Regions from separate parts of the Mesorhizobium sp. M1D.F.Ca.ET.043.01.1.1 genome, predicted to be linked through region 1. Evidence: predicted binding sites of a transcription regulator. Region 1 holds the regulator's gene; each other region holds the start of a gene.
The links. The regulator PhoB, encoded in region 1, activates phosphate uptake and scavenging genes when phosphate is short. The targets are predictions, from matches to a motif close to TGTCATNNANCTGTCAT.
Positions count from the first base shown of each region.

Region 1 (5,426 bases):
GGATTGGACTGCGCGTCAGCGGAAATATACTTGTCGCCGGCCGCCTCGATGGCCTTCTTCATCGCCGCTTCATCGGTTTTCCAGCGCTCTTCCTGGAAGTTCGACCAGGAAACGCCGATCACCTTGTCCTTCGCCTCGGCGACCGACGCGAGCGTCAACGACAAGGCGACACCCGCCAGCATGGCGGTTGCGAATTTCTTCATGATTTCCTCCCTGCGCCCTTGCGGCGCGACCCAGACTGGCCCGAAGGCCGGCACAGAGGCTTTTTTTCGAGCCTCGAAAAAATAGTGATGCAACGCCGAAGCGCTGTCAACTGCGATTCTGATGGTTTTTGAGGTGCCTCGGACTTTTTTTCGAGGCCCGCAATAAATAATGACAGTCCCTGCCGCTTCTGCCACTATCCCAAAACAGTTCCAAGGAAGCGCGACGCTTTCCGCTGGAATTGAACGAGACAATCCAGGGCGGTTCGACGGCTCTGTCCGGAACTGAACCGATCTGGCGCGTCGCCGACGGCCTGCATTATCAAGAGGCCGCGCTGACCGGGAGGAGAAAATGTCGGTCGGAATCCGCCACGACGACCTGCGCCGGCGCAACCGCGCCATGGTGCTTTCGGCCGTGCGCCGGGCCGGCCAGCCGTCGCGAACGGAAATCGCCGCAACCACCGGACTCAGCCACTCGACCATTTCGGCGATCAGCGCGGACCTGATCCAGGAAGGCATCCTGGCCGAGAGCAGGCCGAGCGAGACCGCTTCGCTGAAGCGCGGCCGGCCGCAGGTCGGCCTCGCCCTCAATCCCGAGGTGGCGGCGGTGGTGACGGTGGTGCTGTCGCTGAATTTCCTCTCTGTCGCCGTCATCGACTATGCCGGCCAGGTCATCGCCGAGGAGCAGCGTCGCCTCGATACCCTTACCATGCCGCGCGAAGAGCTGATCGGCGAATGCATTGCGATCGTGCGGCGCCGGCTGGAGGATCCGGACCTCGATGTCGGCAGCGTCGCCCGCCTCGCCATGGGCATCCAGGGCATCACCGATTCCCATGCCCGTGCCATGCTGTGGTCGCCGATCACGCCGCTGACCGACATTCCCTTCGCCGACATCCTGGAAAAGGAATTCGGCATCCCGGCGACCATGGAGAACGACTGCAACATGATGGCGGTGGCGCTGCAATGGCGCGACCCCGACCGCTATCGCGACAATTTCATCGCCATCCTGCTCTCGCACGGCATCGGCATGGGGCTGGTGCTGAAGGGCGAGCTGTTCACCGGCACGCACTCCTCGGGCGGCGAGTTCGGCCACATGATCCACCGTCCGGGCGGCGCGCTCTGCCGCTGCGGACGGCGCGGCTGCGTCGAGGCCTATGCCGGCAACTACGCCATCTGGCGCAGCGCCATGAAGATGAGCGAGGATGCAGAGCCGGTCGATGTCGGCGATGCCGACATGCGCGCGCTCGCCGCCAAGGCGCGCGAGAAGGATGGTCCGGAGCGCGAGGCCTATCGCCGGGCGGGCGAGGCCCTGGGCTTCAGCCTCGGCAGCCTGTTCGCGCTGATCGACCCGGCGCCGGTCGCCATGGTCGGCGTCAGCGCCGCCGCCTTCGACCTGATCGAGCCGGCGCTGCGCGAGGCGATCGCCCAGACCGCCGGCGGCCAGCATTCGCAGTCGATCTCCTTCGATACCGAGCCGAACGAATTGCCGCTGATCCGCGAAGGCTGCGCCATGCGCGCGCTGACCTTCGTCGACCAGGAGATCTTCGCGCCGGGCGTTCAGGCAAGAACGGGCAAGCACGTCGCATAAGCCACAAGCTCAAGCGCCGGGATATGCCGAATCGAGAATGGTGGATTCCGAGAACCGGAACGGAGCGTACTTTAGGTACGTGAGTACCGGAAGCGCAGGAAGCCGCCATTCGCAGGCCGGCCTCACCTGAATATCAGCATATCCCTAATCCTCGCGGATCGCGTAACCCGCCCCGCGGATGGTGCGGATGACATCCGGCATGCGGCCGTTGTTGACCGCCTTGCGCAGGCGTCCTACATGCACGTCCACCGTGCGCTCGTCGATATAGATCGTCTCGCCCCAGACATTGTCGAGCAGCTGGCTGCGCGAGAACACCCGGCCGGGATGCCGCATCATGAATTCGAGAAGCCGGAACTCGGTCGGGCCGAGCCTGATCTCGCTCTTCTTGCGGTAGACGCGGTGCGATTCGCGGTCGAGCACGATGTCGCCGACCTTGAGCACGCTGGACAGCACCTCCGGTTTGGCGCGACGCAGCAGCGCCTTGACCCGGGCCATGAATTCCGGCGTCGAGAACGGCTTGACCAGGTAGTCGTCGGCGCCCGTCGAGAGGCCGCGCACGCGATCGCTTTCCTCGCCGCGCGCCGTCAGCATGATGATCGGCAGCCGTTCGGTCTCGGGCCGCATCCTGAGCCGCCGGCAAAGCTCGATGCCGGAAACCGCCGGCACCATCCAGTCGAGCACCAGAAGGTCAGGCACGTTCTCCTGCAGGCGGATCTCGGCCTCGTCGCCGCGGGTCACCACCTCGACCTGATAGCCTTCGGATTCGAGGTTGTAACGGAGCAGCACCCCCAGCGGCTCCTCATCCTCCACCACCATGATGCGTGGCGCGATCATATAGAGCTACCTTCGCTGTCAGGCCGCCGGCGCCGACATCGCCGTCTCGTCCTGTTTCGGACGGTTCGCGGGCAATTGCGTGCCGGTCAGCACATAATAGGCGTTCTCGGCGATATTGGTCACATGGTCGCCGATGCGCTCCAGATTCTTGGCGCAGAACAAAAGATGCGTGCAAGCCGTGATGTTGCGCGGGTCTTCCATCATGTAGGTCAGGAGCTCGCGGAAGACGGAGGTGTATTTGACGTCGATGCGCTCGTCGTCGTTGCGCAGCTTGGCGAGCGCCGTGGCGTCGCCCGCCGTATATTCCTCGATCACGCCCTGGACCTGGATCAGCACCAGCTGCGCCATCGAATCGATGGAGTGCGACAGGTCGCGCGGCGCGGCGCTGACGCCGACCGAGCCGACGCGCTTGGCGATGTTCTTGGCAAGGTCGCCGATGCGCTCGAGGTCGCCGGCCATGCGGATGGCGCCGACCACGCTGCGCAGGTCGTCGGCCATCGGCTGGCGTTTGGCGATCAGCGTGATGGCGCGGTCGTCGAGCTCGCGCTGCCGCGCGTCCATGATGGCATCGTCGGAGACCACGCGCTGCGCCATCGCGTTGTCGGAGTTGAGCAGAGCCTTGGTCGACGCGCCGACCATCGACCCGGCAAGATCGCCCATGTCACGGATAAGCTGGCTGATCTGCCTCAGATCCTCGTCGAAGGAAGCGACCGTATGGGCCATGATGATGTCCTCGTATGAACTCAGCCGAAGCGGCCGGTGATGTAGTCCTGGGTGCGCTTCTCGCGAGGCGAGGTGAAGATCTTCTCGGTCCGGTCGAACTCGACCAGCTCGCCGAGATACATGAACGCCGTCTGCCGCGACACACGCGCCGCCTGCTGCATGTTGTGGGTGACGATCACGATCGTGTAGTCGGCCTGCAGCTCGTCGATCAGCTCCTCGATCTTGGCCGTCGACAGCGGATCGAGCGCCGATGCCGGCTCGTCGAGCAGGATGACCTCCGGCTTCACCGCCACCGTGCGGGCGATGCAGAGCCGCTGCTGCTGGCCACCCGAAAGGCTCTGGCCGCTGGCGTTGAGCTTGTCCTTGACCTCGTTCCACAGCGCCGCCCGCTTCAGCGCCGACTCGACCCGGTTGTCCATCTCGGCCTTGCTGATCTTCTCATACAGCCGGACGCCGAAGGCGATGTTCTCGTAGATCGACATCGGGAACGGCGTCGGCTTCTGGAACACCATGCCGATCTTGGTCCTGAGCAGGTTGAGGTCCTGCGAGCGGTCGAGGATGTTCTTGCCGTCGAGCAGCACCTGGCCTTCGGCGCTCTGCTTCGGGTAGAGTTCGTAGATTCGGTTCAGCACGCGCAGCAGCGTCGACTTCCCGCAGCCCGACGGCCCGATGAAGGCGGTGACGCTGCGCTCCGGCAGTGACAGGTTGATGTCCTTCAGCGCCTTCGACTGGCCATAGAAGAAGTTGAGGTTCTTGACCTCGATCTTGGCCTTTTCGACGGCCGTCTCGGCTACGTTAAGGTCGGTGGACAACATCGGTTTCATCTGTCCTCTCTGCGTCCGGTAAGGCTGCGGGCGAAAATGCTCAGCCCGAGAACCGTCAGGGTGATTATGAGTGCGCCCGTCCAGGCCAGTTGCTGCCATTCCTCATAGGGGCTGAGCGCGAACTGGAAGATGGTCACCGGCAGGCTGGCCATCGGCGCGTTGAGATTGCTCGACCAGAACTGGTTGTTGAGCGCGGTGAACAGCAGCGGCGCCGTCTCGCCTGAAATGCGGGCGATCGCCAGCAATATGCCGGTGACGATGCCGGAAAGCGCGGCACGATAGGCGACGGAGCGGATCACCACCCAGCGCGGCGCGCCGATGGCGGTGCCGGCTTCGCGCAGCGCGTTGGGCACAAGGTTGAGCATGTCCTCGGTGGTGCGCACCACGACGGGGATCACCAAGATGGACAGCGCCACCGCGCCGGCGATCGCCGAGAAATGCCCCATCGGCCGCACCATCAGCTCATAGACGAACAGGCCGACGATGATCGACGGCGCCGACAAAAGGATGTCGTTGATGAAACGCACCACCGTGGTGAGACGCGAGAAGCGCCCGTACTCGGCCATGTAGGTGCCGGCCAGCACGCCGATCGGCGTGCCGACGATGATGCCGATGATGGTCATCACGATGCTGCCGTAGATGGCGTTGAGCAGGCCGCCGGCGTCGCCGGGCGGCGGCGTCATCTCGGTAAAGACCGCCAGCGAGACACCGGAGACGCCCTTGTAGATCAGCGCGCCGAGGATCAGCGCCAGCCAGGCAAGACCGATGCCCGCGGCGACGACGCACAGCGCCATCATCACGGCGTTCTTGCGCTTGCGGCTCTGGTGGAGCGATGCGGCTGTCGACATCGGTCAGGCTCCCGTGCGGCTATCGATGCGCAACAGCATGTAGCGTGCGAGCGCGAGTATGATGAAGGTGATGATGAACAGGATCAGGCCGAGCGAGACCAGCGAGGACGTATAGAGCTCGCCGTCGGCCTCGGTGAATTCGTTGGCGATGGTCGCCGAGATCGTCGTGCCCGGCGCAAACAGCGAGGCGCTGATGCGGTGCGCGTTGCCGATGACGAAGGTGACGGCCATCGTCTCGCCGAGCGCGCGGCCGAGGCCGAGCATGACGCCGCCCATGATGCCGACGCGGGTGTAGGGAATGGTCACGCGCCGGGTCACTTCCCAGGTCGTGCAGCCGATGCCGTAGGCTGATTCCTTCAGCACCGCCGGCACCGTATCGAACACGTCCTTGGTGATCGAGGTGATAAAG
Region 1 covers NZ_CP034444.1:4,386,364-4,391,789, reverse strand. Annotated here, with positions in the region: gene xylF (D-xylose ABC transporter substrate-binding protein) at 1-203, opposite strand, end outside; gene EJ067_RS21320 (ROK family transcriptional regulator) at 553-1,788, shown strand; gene phoB (phosphate regulon transcriptional regulator PhoB) at 1,933-2,622, opposite strand; gene phoU (phosphate signaling complex protein PhoU) at 2,641-3,348, opposite strand; gene pstB (phosphate ABC transporter ATP-binding protein PstB) at 3,366-4,169, opposite strand; gene pstA (phosphate ABC transporter permease PstA) at 4,166-5,017, opposite strand; gene pstC (phosphate ABC transporter permease subunit PstC) at 5,021-5,426, opposite strand, start outside.

Region 2 (5,426 bases), 1.6 Mb from region 1:
CACGCCGATGTAAGGATGGGTAGCGCTCATTTACCTTCCGCCTTCTGCCGATAGTAGTGCGCAATATCCTCCGGCTTGACCACCCGAGCGTAGTTCAGCTCCTGACGGATCTTCCACGCGCCGTCGATGCAGGCCCAACCGAGTTGCGATCGTCCGTCGAATGCGACGACCTTTCCGTCGAGGCGGCTGATCCGCCCGACAAAACCGATCGTCGTGGAGGCGACATTGTCTCCGGCAATCTGGTCATCGCCGCCGGTGAGCGCGTGGAGAACGGAGCGTGCGCCATTTTGCAGATCTTCCCAGTTCGCTCCGTAGACAGCGGCGTTGTCGAAGAGCTGTGACGCGCCGGGTGCGAAATTGTCGTAGAAAACGCCGCGCGGCGCGTTCACATCATAGTAGCGGCTCATCTTCTTAGCGAAGACGAAAGTCGGATCGCCTTGACGGCGTTCCCAGCCGTCCATGATCCACGACTTGTGAAGGGCAAGTGGAGCGTCGTCTCCGCCCCGCGGACAGGGTTGAGCCGCGACTGGTTCAGCCAAGGCCAGCAGGCAGGTTGTGAGAAGTAGCGCTTTCATGTCGATGTTCCTTCTGGTTGTCGAATGCTCCAGAAGGTTGGACGAGAATCGATGTTGCGTGTATCTGTCGAATGCTCGACCAGGTGGTTAGTGAAATTTGACAATGCAGCTAGACTACAATCTTCTCCCCCTCTTTCTCGCCGTGGCCGAGGAGGACAATTTTCGCGCCGCCGCCGATCGTCTAGGTGTCACCCGCTCCGCCGTCAGCCAGGGAATACGACGGTTTGAAGATGGTTTCGGTGCTACGCTGGTGACGCGAACCACCAGAGCCGTGCGCCTGACCGAGGCGGGACAGCGGCTCTATGATGCGCTCTGTCAGCCGATGTCCGATATCGTGCAGGCGCTTGAAAGTGTCGACGGCGATCAATCCCCGTGGGGGAGACTGAGGATCGCGGTCACCTCGATTGCCGAGCCGTTTCTGTCCGGCTCTTTGTTGGCGGCCTTTGCCGAAACGCATCCGCACGTGATTGTCGATGTCACCGTAACGGATGAGGAATTCGACATCGTTGCCGCCGGGTTCGATGCCGGGGTTCGGTTGGGCGAGGTCATAGAGCAGGACATGATCGCCGTACCCGTCGGTGGACAAGTGAGAGAGGCTGTCGTCGCTTCTCCTGAATACCTCTTGGCGAACGGCATGCCGGAACATCCCCGCGATCTGGTCCGCCACCGCTGCATTGGTTGGCGCCGCTCGCCGGAAATCGCGCCCCACCGATGGGAATTCGAGGAGAACGGCACTTCCTTCGCTGTCTCGGTTGAGCCGCAGATCACCACCAATGATCTGCGCCTTATGCTGCGCAGCGCTCTGGCCGGCGCCGGTGTCACCTTCGCTACCGAGGAGACTTTCCGCCCCTATATCGAGAGCGGCGCGCTCGTCTCCTTGCTCGAAGAATATCTGCCGTCATTTCCGGGCTTTTTCCTGTATTTCCCAAACAGAAGGAATATGGCTCCGAAACTGCGGGCCCTGGTCGATCACATCAAGGCCAGCCACTCGGGTGGACGTCGCGCTCGATCGCGCTGACCGCCACCGAGCGTATGCCGCCGCGAGCACGGCAAAGTCACTTGTTATCCCCGCGCTCGGAAGGAAATCGAGATCATTCCAGGCCCGCGTGTCATCGCGGGCCTGTTTCATATGCACCCGCCCAGATCAGTGCCTGCGCTGGCCGCCCGCAGCGCGAGCTAGTTCGCGGCGAGGCTGTTTCCCGGCAGGCCGGGAAGCGTTACCTGATAGACGAGGAAGGTGGTGTCGACATCGGCGCCGTCCTCGGCCTTGTAGGGCGCGCCGACCTGGAAGCCGTCCTGGGTGAGAAAATCGTTGTCGTTGGCGACGAACAGGAAATAGTCGTCGGGCAGCTTCGGATCGAGCACGCTGACCAGAGACATCGCTTCCCACTTCTCCGAGAGGTTGTTCCTGTCGTTCGGTGCGCCATTGTGCAGGCCGAAGCGGCCGAGCTCGCCCTTGTCGTTGATATCGATGAAGGCGGTGAGCTTGGCCGGGGTCACCGACGGGTCGAGCGCGCCTTTCGGCGCCACAGGCTTGTCGGCGGCGTCGAACGGGCCGTTGGCGATATCGGTCGCGGCGGAGAGATCGACGATCTCGATCTTGCGATAGAGCGACTCGTCGCCCTTGACGCCCTGGCCGTTGCCCGAGTCGCGCACCAGCATCAGGAAGCTCTTGTCGGACAGAGCCACGATCTCGCTCTGCGCGGCGACCTTGGTCTTGCCCTTGGCGTCCTTGAACACCGGCAGCGGCACGACATATTCGTGCGCCAGCTTGAGGTGGGCGAGGTCGGAAGCGTCATAGACCAGCGCGCGGGTGTTCTGGCGCGTCGAGCCGGAATCGCCGCCATCCTGGCGCGGCGCCGACTGCAGCACGGCGATCAGGAATTTGCCGTCCGGCGTCATCGACATGCCCTCGAGGCCCTGGTTGTTCTGCCGGCCGGTCTCGGGATCCTTTGGATCGGGCTCGGCGGCGCCGGGGCCGGGATTGTCGGAAGCGAAGTTCGGCTTGCCGTGGCGCATCGGCACCAGGGCCGCCGGCGGCTGGGTGGCCGACATCAGACGGCCCTCGGCCGAGAAGCGGTAGATGTTCGGTCCATATTCGTCGGAGATGAACATGGTGCCGTCGGGCAGCCGCACGATCGCCTCGTCGTCCAGCGCCAGCTTGCCGTTGTCGGCTTGCGGCAGCATCGGCATGTCGCCGGCAGCCTCACGCACGCCGTTGAGCGGATCGAGCCCGGTGGCATCAGTGCCCTTGTCGTCGGTCAAGAGCATGGTGTCGGCGAGCGTCGCCTTGACGCCCGCCTGTTCTTGTCCGGCGGCGGGCGTCGCGCCAGGAGCGGTCGACGTCAGCTCGATCGCAATGGTGTTGAGGCGCGGACGGTAGTCGGTGGTGCCGGCGACGTTGTAGCCGCGATCCGGCAACAGCCAAAGCGACCCCTTGTAGCCGGCGCCGTCATGCGTCCAGGACTTGGTGTCGATCGCCATGCCGGAGCCCGAACCAAAGGTCTCGCCGAACTTGTCCTTCTGGCTGGCAGGGATGCGGCCGACGCCGACAAGCCCCTTGTTGACATAGGCGACGCCGTCGGCCAGCGCCGGGGTGAGAGCGGTGAACAGCGCGAGAGCGACGCCGAGCGAGACGGTTCGGTTGAGATGTTTCATGAATATCCCCTTCTGGACGAACAGAGCGGCCAATGCCTGGAAGGACGCGGCATCGAAGATGCGGCGAGCCGGTTCCCGTCGAGCGGTCTAGGACGTGAACGTGATGGTTGCATGACAGGCGCCGTGCACTTGCCTTCTCCCCCCTGCGGGAGAAGGAGAGGGAGATCAATCGCTCTCCCGCGCGATCAGCTCCAGCGGCCAGACTTCGCGCATGATCCGCGTTCCCTCGGGGCCGGCATGGGCCGGGAGCGAGGCCAGCAACATCTCGGCCAGCCGCCGGCCCATGGGCTCCAGCGACGGACGGAAGGCGGTCAGCGCCGGCGAGAAGTAGCGGCAAAGCGGCGTGTCGACGATGACGATCACCGCGATGTCGTGGCCTGGCCTGATGCCCATCTCGGCCAGTGCCTTGCAGCCGCCGAGCGCCATGGCGTCATTGTTGAAGATGATGGCTGTCGGCCGGTCCTTGGAGAGCATCACGCGCGGCGTCACCTGGTAGCCGCCGGCCTCGTTGATGAAGCCGTCGGCGATGAGGCCGGGGTCGACTTCGATGCCGTGCCTCTTCAACGCCTTGCGGTAGCCGTCGAGGAACAGGTAGCCGAAGTTGAGATCAAGCGAAGGGCGGATGGCGGCAATGCGGCGGTGGCCGCGCGCGACCAGCCGGTCGACGGCTTCATCACCCGCCCTCTCGAAATCGATATCGAGCGAAGGATAGGTGTCGCCGCCGGATTGACTTCGGCCAAGCGTGGCGAAGGGAAAGCCGGCCTTGCTGAGATAGTCGATCCGATCGTCTTCCCGCCGTGTATTGGCCAACACGACCGCGTCGGCCCGGCGCGTCTCAACCACGCGGCGCAGCCTCTCCTGCTGATATTGGCCGGGCTCGCCCATGACGACCATCAGATCTAGGTCATGCTCGGCGAGCCGCGCCTGCAGACCGATCAGGAAGGGAATGAAGAACGGTTCGCCATATTGCTGGTCCCCCGGATGCGGCTGCAGCATGAAGGCGATTGAACGGGTGGCGCCCTGGCGCAGGCTGCGGCCCGACTGGTTGGGCGAATAGTTCAGCTTCCTGGCCGCCTCGAGCACGCGCTGGCGCGTCTCCGCATTGACATCGGCGCGGCCGTTCAGCGCGCGGGACACGGTGCCGATCGAAATGTTCAGATGACGCGCAAGGTCGTGAATGCTGGACGCCAAGAGCCACTCTCCCCTGTCTTCGCTAGCACCGGCCGCCCCTCAGGCCAAGGCTCTTCGGACGATTTTTCGCTGACAGCCAGTTGACATTCTACGCCATTGGGTGTGTTCTCGTAAACGTTTACGGAAAAACGTTTACGGTGATGCCGTGGATGCCTTTACACTCGGCCTGGAGGGGTCGAGCGGAGGAGGAGCGCTGGATGATGAAGGTCGTCCTGGTCGGGTGCGGAGCCATGAGCAGGCAATGGCTCGATGCCGCAAGGCAGATCGACGGGCTCGCTATTGTCGGCCTTGTCGACCTCGACGCCGAGCGGGCGCAGGCGAGGGCGCGCGAATATAACCTAACCAATGCCGTCATCGGCACCAGCCTCGACGCCGTCCTCGACCAGACCAGGGCCGACGCCGTGTTCGACGTCGTGGTTCCTGCTGCCCGGCGCGACGTGGCCTTTTCCGCCTTCGCCCATCATTGCCATCTGCTGACCGAAAAACCGCTGGCCGACAGTCCGGACAATGCGCGCGCCATCATCGAAGCGGCGCGCCGGGCAGGGCGCATCCACGCCGTCGTCCAGAACCGCCGCTATGTCGCCAATGTCAGGCGCATCCGCCGCTTTCTCGACTCCGGCGCCATCGGCGCACCGACCAGCATTCATGCCGACTTCTTCATCGCGCCGCATTTCGGCGGTTTTCGCGAGGAGATGGCCCACGTGCTGTTGCTCGACATGGCGATCCACACCTTCGACGCGGCCCGCTACATGGCCGGCGGCGAGCCGGCCAGCGTCTCCTGCCAGGAATGGGAGCCGGCCAATTCCTGGTACCGGCAAGGGTCGTCGGCGAGCGCCGTCTTCGATTTCGGCGGCGGCAAGGTCTTCACCTATGCCGGCTCCTGGTGCGCCGACGGCTTCCGCACCAGCTGGGAAGGCAGCTGGCGCATCGTCGCCGAGCGAGGCAGCCTGCTGTGGGACGGCCATGACGGACTGAAGGCTGAGGTGGTTGCGTCCGGCCGCG
Region 2 covers NZ_CP034444.1:5,981,429-5,986,854, forward strand. Annotated here, with positions in the region: partial or broken gene EJ067_RS28620 (Atu4866 domain-containing protein) at 1-18, opposite strand, end outside; gene EJ067_RS28625 (hypothetical protein) at 27-575, opposite strand; gene EJ067_RS28630 (LysR family transcriptional regulator) at 679-1,593, shown strand; gene EJ067_RS28635 (esterase-like activity of phytase family protein) at 1,752-3,233, opposite strand; gene EJ067_RS28640 (LacI family DNA-binding transcriptional regulator) at 3,399-4,424, opposite strand; gene EJ067_RS28645 (Gfo/Idh/MocA family oxidoreductase) at 4,622-5,426, shown strand, end outside.
Region 2: EJ067_RS28635 (esterase-like activity of phytase family protein) is a predicted target of PhoB. The motif match lies at 3,334-3,350, and genes of this name have one in related genera.

Region 3 (5,426 bases), 2.3 Mb from region 1:
TGATGGCAAGCCCGATCGCGGCGAGCAGCAGCACCGATCCGAGCGAGATGCCGTACCAGATGTTCTGGCCGGCATCCCACAGCGCCAGCGTCGAGTTGATGCGGCCGATGGCGGCGCTCGCCGCATCCCTGACCGCGCCTTGAGCGTTGGCCTCTGCCGAGGTGAGCAATGAAAGCGCGTCGCGATCGCCGCGCGCAGCGATGACCGAGACGGCGGCCAGCTTGTCGGCTTCCGGCCTGTCGGAGACGAGCACCGACGCCGCCCGCGCCTGCTCGAACATCGCCTTGACGCCGGGATCGGTCTCGGCAGCGATAGCGGCATCGAGCGGTTCGATGTTCGCCGCATCGGGGGCCTTGACCATGGTCGCCGCGGCGGCAAGGCGCACGGCAGGATCCTTGGCCCGCAGCGTCAGCGTGCCCAGCGCATCGCGGATCGTGCGGCGGAGCGCATTGTTGACCTTGATCTTGGCGAGGTCGATCTTCGCGGCGTCGGCTGCCTTGTCACCGCTCAGCGGATCGAGCAGTTCGATGCCGTCGCCGGCCTCCTTGCCGACAAAGACCTGGGAATCGGATTTGCGGATATAGAGATTGCCGTCGGCCAGCGCCGAGAGCGGGCGCTCGACGGCCGGATCGCCGCTCGCGGCCAGTTCGCGCACGACCGCTTCGGTGGCCGCGAAATTCGCAGCGGCGGCAAATTTGGCGATCGTCGCGCGAAGATCGGCCTCAGCCGCGCTCGACGGCAGCAGGCTTGCCATCGTCAGCAGCAACATCAGGCCGATCGAGCGCAACAAGGTCATCGTCTTCAAGCGGCTTCCAGGGGTTCGAGGCTTTCACCCGGGCGGACCGAAAGGCCGCCCGGGCTGCGGTCTCGGATCGTGGGGCCACTCCGCGATCCGACAGACCTGGGGTCACGGACCAAGTCCGGACCGGGATCAGTTGGTGCCCTTGCCGCCGCACTTGCCGGTGGCGACATTGAAGTTGCCGCAGGACAGAGGCGCGCGCCAATCCGAGATCAGGTTCTTGGAGTCGGGCAGGTAGTCGGACCATTCGTCGCCCATCACCAGGCCCGGCGTCTGCGACACGGTCTCGAACTGGCCGTCGGCCTGGATCTCGCCGATCAGCACCGGCTTGGTGATGTGATGGTTCGGCATCATGGTCGAATAGCCGCCGGTGAGATTCGGCACCGATACGCCGACCATGGCGTCGATGACCTTGTCCGGATCGGTGGTGCCGGCCTTCTCGACCGCCTTCACCCACATGTTGAAGCCGATGTAATGGGCTTCCATCGGGTCGTTGGTGGTGCGCTTGTCGTTCTTGATGAACTTGTGCCAGTCGTCGATGAACTTCTTGTTCTCGGGCGTGTCGATGCTCTCGAAGTAATTCCAGGCGGCGAGATGGCCGACCAGCGGACCGGTGTCGAGACCGGCCAGTTCTTCCTCGCCGACCGAGAACGCCATGACCGGAATGTCCTCGGCCTTGATGCCCTGGTTGCCGAGTTCCTTGTAGAACGGCACGTTGGCGTCGCCATTGACGGTCGACACGACAGCGGTCTTCTTGCCGGCCGAGCCGAACTTCTTGATCGCCGAAACCTCGGTCTGCCAGTCGGAGAAGCCGAACGGCGTGTAGTTGACCATGATGTCCTCGGCCGGCACGCCCTTCGATTTCAGATAGGCTTCGAGGATCTTGTTGGTGGTGCGCGGATAGACATAGTCGGTGCCTTCGAGCACCCAGCGCTTCACCGAGCCGCCATCGGCGCTCATCAGATAGTCGACGGCCGGAATGGCCTGCTGGTTCGGCGCGGCGCCGGTGTAGAAGACGTTGCGCTCGCTTTCCTCGCCCTCATACTGGACCGGGTAGAACAGGATGTTGTCGAGCTCCGAGAAGACCGGCAGCACCGACTTGCGCGACACCGAGGTCCAGCAGCCGAACACCGCCGCCACCTTGTCCTTGGAGATCAGCTCGCGCGCCTTTTCGGCGAACAGCGGCCAGTTGGACGCCGGATCGACGACGACCGCCTCGAGCTTCTTGCCGAGTAGGCCGCCCTTGGCGTTCTGCTCCTCGATCAGCATCAGCATGACGTCCTTCAGCGTCGTCTCCGAAATCGCCATCGTCCCCGACAGCGAATGGAGGATGCCGACCTTGATCGTGTCGTCGGCCGCCTTGGCGGGAGCCGACATCGACAGGCCGGCAGCGACTACGCCGGCCGAAAACATTTTTGTTATTGTCGAGAAATTACCCCTCATGTTCCACGCTCCCAAGCTGGTTGTTTTGCATCGCAACATAGCGGTGCAAGCGACGTGCCAAACGCGGGATCATGGTAAGGTTAGGCGCGATAGACGAATAGTTACAGTTGGTTATCGGATAGCCGTCGCACGTATCGGATCCCTGGGATGGATCAGGACTGAGAAAACTTTGCGCACGACTGCCTAAATTTTGCCCAAATGGTAAAAATGCCTAAACTTTAATCTCAGCTACGATGCCGCAATCCGCGAACGGGTTGCGAGACGGCGGCAAAATGGGGCAAGGTCGCCGCGCAAACGAGCGACGTCATGGCCTTACGCATCATCCTGAGCTTCCTGCTTCTCGTCTCCGCCGCCGGCAGCGCCCGCGCCGACTTCACCGACGGCAGGCTGCCCGACGGGACCTATCACTGCGAGGTCTACCTGCTCGGCCTGTTCTTCAATCTCGGCGACATCACCATCAAGGGCAATGTCTATAGCGGCCCGGTGACCTTCGGCACCGCGGCAACCTACAACTACCAGATGAATCCCAATGGCGAGATCAGCTGGCTCGGACCGCTCGGCGGCTACACCAGCGGCGGCAACTCGATCTCGATGACGCAGGCGACGCTCGACGGCCCGGGCAGCCCGTCCTTCGACATCATCATGAAGCAGCCCGACGGCGCCTTCACGGCGTCGACCTGCACTAAGGGATAGCGGCGGCCCGCCCGCTTCTCCATCGCAACACGCTCTCTCATGTCATGCGGCTGTTGCCGAAGCGGCTTAGGCAGCGCCTGTCGTCAACATCCACCTTGAGAGGCAGACACGATGGCCAATTCTCCGTCTTCACCCTCCCCTGTTATCCGCGACGTCATTGCCGCGCGCGTCTCGCGCCGCAACATGCTGAAAGGCGGCCTCACCTCCGGCGCGCTGATCGCAGGCGGCAGCTTCGTCGGCTCCTTGTTTGCCGGCGAAACACATGCCGCCGCCGCTCAATCCACCCTTGGTTTTCCCGAGCTGAAGCGGGTCTATGACAAGACGCACGCAGCGGCCGAAGGTTATGAGACCACCATCGTCGCCCGTTGGGGCGATCCGCTTGCGGCGGGCCTGGCCGACTTCGACGGCAACAAGGTCGCCGCCGACGAGCAGGAAAAGCGTTTTGGCTACAATTGCGACTACATCGCCTTCATGCCGCTGCCCAAGGGTGAGGTGAACTCCGACCATGGCCTGCTCTGCGTCAACAACGAGTACATTTCACCGAACGTGATGTTCCCGGGGATGACCGAGGACGACGCCGGCAAGGCAATGACTAGGGAACAGGTCGATCTCGGCCTCGCCGCCATGGGCCATTCGATCGTCGAGGTGATGCTGAAGGACGGCAAGTGGCAGACCATCGAGAACAGCCCGCTCAACCGCCGCATCACAGCCAACACCGAGATGACCGTCTCCGGCCCGGCCGCCGGCCATGCCCTCATGCGGACCTCCGCCGATGCGACCGGCCTGAAGGTCCTCGGCACCAGCTACAATTGCAGCGGCGGCGTTACCCCCTGGGGCACCGTGCTGACATGCGAGGAAGGCGTTTCAGACCTCTTCGGCGGCGACCCGAAGGAGGCGCCGACCGCCGATATCCTCGACCGCTACGGCTTTGACGGCTCCGACGTCTACGGCCGCGGCCGCTTCCACGACCGCTTCAACATCGACAAGGAGCCCAACGAAACCAACCGCTTCGACTGGGTGGTCGAGATCAACCCGTACGATCCGCAGTCGAAGCCGGTGAAGCGCACCGCGCTCGGCCGCATGTCGCATGAAGCCTCGACGGTCGTGCGCAACAAGGACGGCCGCATCGTCGTCTACATGGGCGACGACGACTATTTCGAATACATGTACCGCTTCGTCTCGGCCAAGCCCTACGACGCGGCGAACCCGGCTTCCGGCAAGGACCTCCTCGACGACGGCGTGCTCTCGGTGGCGCGGTTCGATGCCGACGGCTCGATGACGTGGCTGCCGCTGGTGCACGGCCAGGGCAAGCTCACCGCCGAGAACGGTTTTGCGGACCAGGCCGAGGTGCTGCTGAAGACCCGCCTTGCCGCCGACGCCCTCGGCGCGACGCCGATGGACCGGCCGGAAGATATTGAAACCAACCCGGTCACCGGCCGCGTCTATGCCGTCATGACCAAGAACAAGAAGCGCGACGAATCCAAGGTGAACCCGGCCAACACGCGGCCGGAAAACCTCTGGGGCCACATCGTCGAACTGATCCCGCCCGGCGGCCGCGGCGCCGACGCCGACCATACCGCCGACAAATATGCCTGGGACCTGTTCGTGCTCTGCGGCAATCCCAAGGACGCCAAGGTCGGCGCGACCTTCCATCCCGACACCTCGGACAACAGCTGGTTCGTCTGCCCCGACAACATCGCCTTCGATCCGGCCGGCCGGTTGTGGGTTGCGACCGACGGCGCCAACGACTTCGACCTGCCGGACGGTATCTATGGTGTCGACACCGAGGGTGCGGCGCGCGGCTTGCCGAAGTTGCTGTTTACCTGCCCGCACGGCGCCGAGGCGACCGGCCCCTGCTTCACGCCCGACGGCACGACGCTGTTCCTGTCGGTCCAGCATCCGGCCGAGGACGCCGAGACGCTCGATAAGGTGCAGACGCTGTGGCCCGACTTCAAGGACGGCCAGCCGCCGCGCCCGTCGGTCGTCGCCATCCGCCGCAAGGACGGCCAGCCGGTCGGTGCCTGAGGCGACCGCGCGCCTGCATAAACAAGGCGCGGAACCTGATCGAGTTTCCGCGCCAGCAGGCAGCCGGAAGGTGGAACTAGAGCAATTCCAGGAAAAGTGTGAGCGGTTTTCCGTCCGGAATTGCGTAAAAACAAGGAGATAGGGCGTTTCGCCGTTTCCGTGAAACGGTGAAACGCACTAGATGCCTTTCGCCGATATCTGGGCGGCTATGCAGTCGGCCCGGCGCATGGCCGGCGACACGATCGTCAGTGTCGGGTTTTTGGCGCCGCCGGTGGTGAACTGGCCGCCGTCAGAGACGAGATCGCCGAAAGCCAGGGCCTGACGACACCCAAATTCATCTCGACCCTCTGTGACGAGGCGATCGAGATCAACGGCCAGATCGCCAATTTCGTTTCGATGCTTCGCACGACCTGCGCGCTCTATCTGCGCGGCCACCGGCCGGCGGCGCAAGAACAGGCGGCACTGA
Region 3 covers NZ_CP034444.1:6,659,453-6,664,878, reverse strand. Annotated here, with positions in the region: gene urtB (urea ABC transporter permease subunit UrtB) at 1-796, opposite strand, end outside; gene urtA (urea ABC transporter substrate-binding protein) at 932-2,212, opposite strand; gene EJ067_RS32040 (hypothetical protein) at 2,549-2,935, shown strand; gene EJ067_RS32035 (PhoX family phosphatase) at 3,047-4,960, shown strand; gene EJ067_RS35580 (ribbon-helix-helix domain-containing protein) at 5,159-5,426, shown strand, end outside.
Region 3: EJ067_RS32035 (PhoX family phosphatase) is a predicted target of PhoB. The motif match lies at 2,976-2,992, and genes of this name have one in related genera.

Region 4 (5,426 bases), 3.3 Mb from region 1:
GAAGGGCAAGATCATCGTCGACGGCAAGGAACTCACCAACGATCTGAAGAAGATCGACGAGGTGCGCCGCGAGGTCGGCATGGTGTTCCAGCACTTCAACCTCTTCCCGCACCTCACCATCCTGGAGAACTGCACGCTGGCGCCGATCTGGGTGCGCAAGACGCCCAAGAAGCAAGCCGAGGAGATCGCCATGCATTTCCTCAAGCGCGTCAAGATCCCGGAACAGGCCAACAAATATCCGGGACAGCTCTCCGGCGGCCAGCAGCAGCGCGTGGCGATCGCGCGCTCGCTGTGCATGAACCCGCGCATCATGCTGTTCGACGAGCCGACCTCGGCGCTCGACCCCGAAATGATCAAGGAAGTGCTGGAGACGATGGTCGGCCTCGCCGAAGAAGGCATGACCATGCTTTGCGTCACCCACGAGATGGGCTTTGCCCGCAAGGTCGCCAACCGGGTGATCTTCATGGACCAGGGCCAGATCGTCGAGCAGAACACGCCGGCCGAGTTCTTCGACCATCCGCGCCACGAGCGCACGAAACTGTTCCTGTCGCAGATCCTGCACTGAGCGGATCGGACACCATTTGCGAAGCCCGGCCGCGAAACGGCCGGGCTTTTCTGTTGTTCGGGGCGATCGACTGGCTCGATTGAACGGGGGGCGCCGCATCTTGATGAGAAAGCTCTGGCGCTTCCTGGCCATGCTGGCCGTCGCGGCGGTGGTTGCCGCGATGCTCGGCACGCTGGTGCCGCGTCCGCTCTGGCCGGCGGCCGCCGCGGGTGAGGGCACTCGTCACATACTGGTGCTGAGCAACCCGATCCACACCGACATCGCGATACCGGTCGACGACGGCGTGCGCCGGCGCTTCCATTTTCTCGCCGATGCCGGCCTGCCGGTCGATGCGCCGGAGGCGCGCTACGTCGTCTTCGGCTGGGGCGGTCGCGCCTTCTATCTGGAGACGCCGACCTGGTCGGATTTGAAGGCCGCGCCTGTCCTGAAGGCGTTGACGCTCGATGCCTCGGTCATGCATGTCGATGTCGCCGGCGCGATCGCCGAGCCGCACCCGGACGTCGCCGGCTTCGACGTCGACGAGCAGCATTTCTTCGCACTTCTAGACTATATCGCCGCGAGCTTCCGACAGGGCTCGAACGGGCCGATGCTCATCGGCAATGCCGGATATTCAACTTTCGACCGCTTCTACGAAGCCAAGGGCCATTTCAACGCGCTGGTCGGCTGCAACACCTGGACGGCGGCCGGCTTGCGCGTTGCGGGCCTGCGCACCGGCTGGTGGAACCCGCTGCCGGTGTCGCTGGGGTGGTCGTTGGAGTTGCATAATTAAGAGCTGGCGGCCAGGACGGGAAAACGGCGAGCGCCTCGTTCCTTCGCGCCCCCTCTGTCCCGCCAGCCTATCCAACTTTCTCGCCCGTCAGACGTCCTACCGTCTCACAACCTTGCTCTCCTCCCACCCATACAGCCAGTCCAGATCCGCCGCGAGCTTCTCTGCCGGCCGCGTTGCAAGCACCAGGTTGCGCGCGATGGCCACCGGACCCCAGGCATGCCACGCCAGCCGGTTGAGCGCGCCGCGCCTGAGCACCGCTTCGACGCGCGGTCCCCTCAGGTTTTCCCAGACGGTGAGGCTTTGCTTCACATCGCCGGGGAAGTCGGCGACCAGATTGGCGAGCATCGAGGCGTCTTCAATTCCCATCGCCGCGCCTTGAGCCGCGAACGGCGTCATGGCATGCGCGGCGTCGCCGATCAGCGCGATTCCCTCCGGCATCGTCCAGCGCCGCTGTTCGACGGTGTGGATCGGAAACGCCGTCCATGGCCCGGCCAAGGCGGCAAGCCTCGCCAGTTCGGGCGACGTGCCGCGCATGGCTTTCGCGAGAATTGCGGGATCGGCATGGCCGGACCAGCCTTCGGCGATGCGTTCGCCCTTGGTGAAGGCGGCGAGGTTGAAGGCGCTGCCCTTGCTCACCGCATAGGCGACCATATGGAAGCCGGGATGGAGGAATGTGGTGACGCAGGCGGCGGCGCCGATCGCCGCAAAGGTCTGTCCGGCGGCGCTTTCGGCCGCCACCGTGGCGCGCCAGGCCAACTCGCCGGAGAACCGGCTTCTCGTGAAAGCGGGATCCTTGCCGGCAAGCTGTGACCTGACCGACGACCATACGCCGTCGGCGCCCACCAAAAGGCCTGCGGCAACCTCCGCGCCGCCGCCGTCTCCTTGCACCGTGACGACGATATTTTGCGGTGCCACCGCGATGCCTGTAACCCGCGCGCCGGTGACAAGCTGGATCTCGGGACGCTCCGCCGTCCGCGCCGTCAAGGCCGCTTGCAGGTCGGCGCGATGCGCCACCAGATAGGGCGCGCCCCAACGCCGTTCGCCGGCCTGACCCAGCGGCACACGCGCCAACTCGCGCAAGGTTGCGGCGTCCTTCAGCACCACCGCTTCCGGCCTGATCGCGCTCGGCCGCAACCGGTCGAGCGCGCCAAGCCGGCGCACGATGCGCGTCGCGTTGGGAGAAAGCTGGAGCCCGGCGCCCGCAGCTTCGAGTTGCCTGGCCTGTTCCAGGACCGTGACGGCATGGCCGCGCTCGGCAAAGGCCAATGCCGCGGTCAGCCCGGCGATGCCGGCCCCGGCGATGACGACCTGCCGGGACCGCGCCTCATTCATGGTCTAGCAGCCAACCAGGCGAAGCGGGATCAGGCGGCCTGGTCGATAAAGAGGCAGCCGGCAGGCTCGGTTTCCGTCGCCTTCAGCTTGGCCGAATAGCGGTAGAGCGTCGAGCAATAGGGGCAGACCTTTTCGTTGTCGTCGCCCATGTCGAGGAACACATGCGGATGATCGAAGGGCGGATTGGCGCCGGTGCACATGAATTCCTTCACGCCGATATCGATCGCCGGATGGCCCGCGTCGTTCTGGAAATGGGGAATGGTACCGCCTGCCATCGTCGTCTCCTTCAGTTCGGCCCGTTTGCATCTGGATCATAACCGGGCAGTTTGCAAGATCGATGAAATGAAACTGTCGCAAAAGGCTGGCAGAGGATAAGTTGAGCCGGTTAAACGCATGACCTTGGGAATCGGAGCGATTCCGTGACCGATCATGCGTCACAAAAGCGTGTTAGAGCGTCGATCATGCGCGCCCTGCGGTGTATGGCGCTCAAAGAGAAAGGCTGCGGACGAGGAACCATGAGCGAACTGAGGCCGGTGCAGAGCGAGTTCATCAGCGTCGAGGCGGCGAGCCCCGACGGCGGCAATCCCGACCGTTTCGTCAACCGCGAATTCTCCTGGCTGCAGTTCAATCGTCGGGTGCTGGAGGAATCGCTGAACGAGCACCATCCGCTGCTCGAGCGTGTCCGCTTCCTGTCTATTTCGGCCGCCAATCTCGACGAGTTCTTCATGGTCCGCGTCGCCGGCCTCGCCGGCCAGGTCCGCGAGGGCATCGCGCTGAAGAGCCCGGACGGCCGCACGCCCGAGCAGCAGCTCGAGCAATTGCTGCGCGAGGTCGAGCGACTGCAGGAGGACCAGCAGAAGAGCCTGTCGACGCTGATGGAACTGCTCAACAAGGAAGGCATCGAAAGCATCACCCGCGATGGCCTGACCAAGGACGAGAAGGCTTGGCTGGAGGAGCATTTCCAGGAGCAGGTTTTCCCGGTGCTGACGCCGCTGTCGATCGATCCGGCGCACCCGTTCCCGTTCATCCCCAATCTCGGTTTCTCGATGGCGCTGCAACTGCGCCACCGCAAGAACGGCGAGGAGATGAGCGCGCTGCTGCGCCTGCCGGTGGCGCTGCGGCGCTTCATTCGTCTGCCCGACCGCAAGCATCTTGTGCGCTTCATCCCGCTGGAGGAAGCGGTCGGCCTCTATATCGGCAAGCTTTTCCCGGGATATGAGGTCAAGGGCTCGGGCACGTTCCGCATCATCCGCGACAGCGATATCGAGGTGGAAGAAGAGTCGGAAGACCTCGTGCGCTTGTTCGAGACGGCGCTGAAGCGCCGCCGCCGCGGCTCCGTCATCCGCATCGAATTCGACACGCTGATGCCCGCCGAGCTGCGCGACTTCGTTGCCGGCGAGCTCGGCGTCTCGTCGAGCCGCATCAGCGTGCTCACCGGCCCGCTGGCGCTCAACCAGATTTCCGAGATCGTCGCCATCCCGCGCGACGACCTCAAATTCACGCCCTACAATCCGCGCTTTCCCGAGCGCATCCGCGAGCATGGCGGCGACTGCCTGGCCGCCATCCGCGAGAAGGACATCATCGTCCATCACCCCTACGAATCCTTCGACGTGGTGGTGCAGTTCCTGCGCCAGGCGGCGGCCGATCCGGAAGTCGTCGCCATCAAGCAGACGCTCTACCGCACCTCGAACGACAGCCCGATCGTGCGTGCTCTGATCGACGCGGCCGAGGCCGGCAAGTCGGTCACGGCGCTTGTCGAGCTCAAGGCGCGTTTCGACGAAGAGGCCAACATCCGCTGGGCGCGCGACCTCGAGCGCGCCGGCGTCCAGGTCGTGTTCGGCTTCCTGGAATTGAAGACCCACGCCAAGATGTCGCTGGTGGTGCGCCGCGAGGACGGCAGGCTACGCAACTACGTGCATCTCGGCACCGGCAACTACCATCCGGTCACCGCGCGCATCTACACCGACCTGTCCTTCTTCACCACCGACCCGACGATCGCGCGCGACGTCGCGCAGGTCTTCAACTTCATCACCGGCTATGCCGAACCGGCCGAGGAGATGCGGCTTGCCGTATCGCCCTTCACCTTGCGCAACCGCATCCTGAAGCACGTCGGCGAAGAGATCGTCCATGCGCGCGAGGGCCGGCCGGCCCGCATCTGGATGAAGATGAACGCGCTGGTCGACCCGACTATCATCGACGCGCTCTATGACGCCAGCCGTGCCGGCGTCGAGGTCGATCTCGTCGTGCGCGGCATCTGTTGCCTGAGGCCGCAGGTGCCGGGTCTCTCCGAGAACATCAGGGTGAAGTCGATCGTCGGTCGCTTCCTCGAGCACAGCCGTATCTTCTGTTTCGGCAACGGCCACGGGCTGCCGTCCGACGAGGCGATCGTCTACATCTCATCCGCCGACTTGATGCCGCGCAATCTCGACCGCCGTGTCGAGACGCTGGTGCCGATCACCACTCCAACTGTGCATGAACAGGTGCTTGGCCAGATCATGCTCGGCAACGTCATGGACAACCAGCAAAGTTTCGACGTATTGGCTGACGGCACCTCCCGGCGCGTCACGCTGGAGGAGGGCGAGGAACCGTTCAACGCGCAGGAATATTTCATGACCAATCCGAGCCTTTCCGGACGGGGTGACGCGCTGAAATCGCATGCGCCAAGGCGCATTGCCCAGTTCAAGCGCCGCAAGAAGAACGGCGCCGCGTGATTTCTATTTCCCAGGGCCGGCTCCAGGACCGGCGGCCGCTGTCGATCAT
Region 4 covers NZ_CP034444.1:515,469-520,894, reverse strand. Annotated here, with positions in the region: gene EJ067_RS02590 (amino acid ABC transporter ATP-binding protein) at 1-565, shown strand, start outside; gene EJ067_RS02585 (TIGR02117 family protein) at 669-1,334, shown strand; gene EJ067_RS02580 (FAD-dependent monooxygenase) at 1,431-2,666, opposite strand; gene EJ067_RS02575 (zinc-finger domain-containing protein) at 2,696-2,941, opposite strand; gene EJ067_RS02570 (RNA degradosome polyphosphate kinase) at 3,182-5,377, shown strand; gene ppx (exopolyphosphatase) at 5,374-5,426, shown strand, end outside.
Region 4: EJ067_RS02570 (RNA degradosome polyphosphate kinase) is a predicted target of PhoB. The motif match lies at 3,005-3,021, and genes of this name have one in related genera.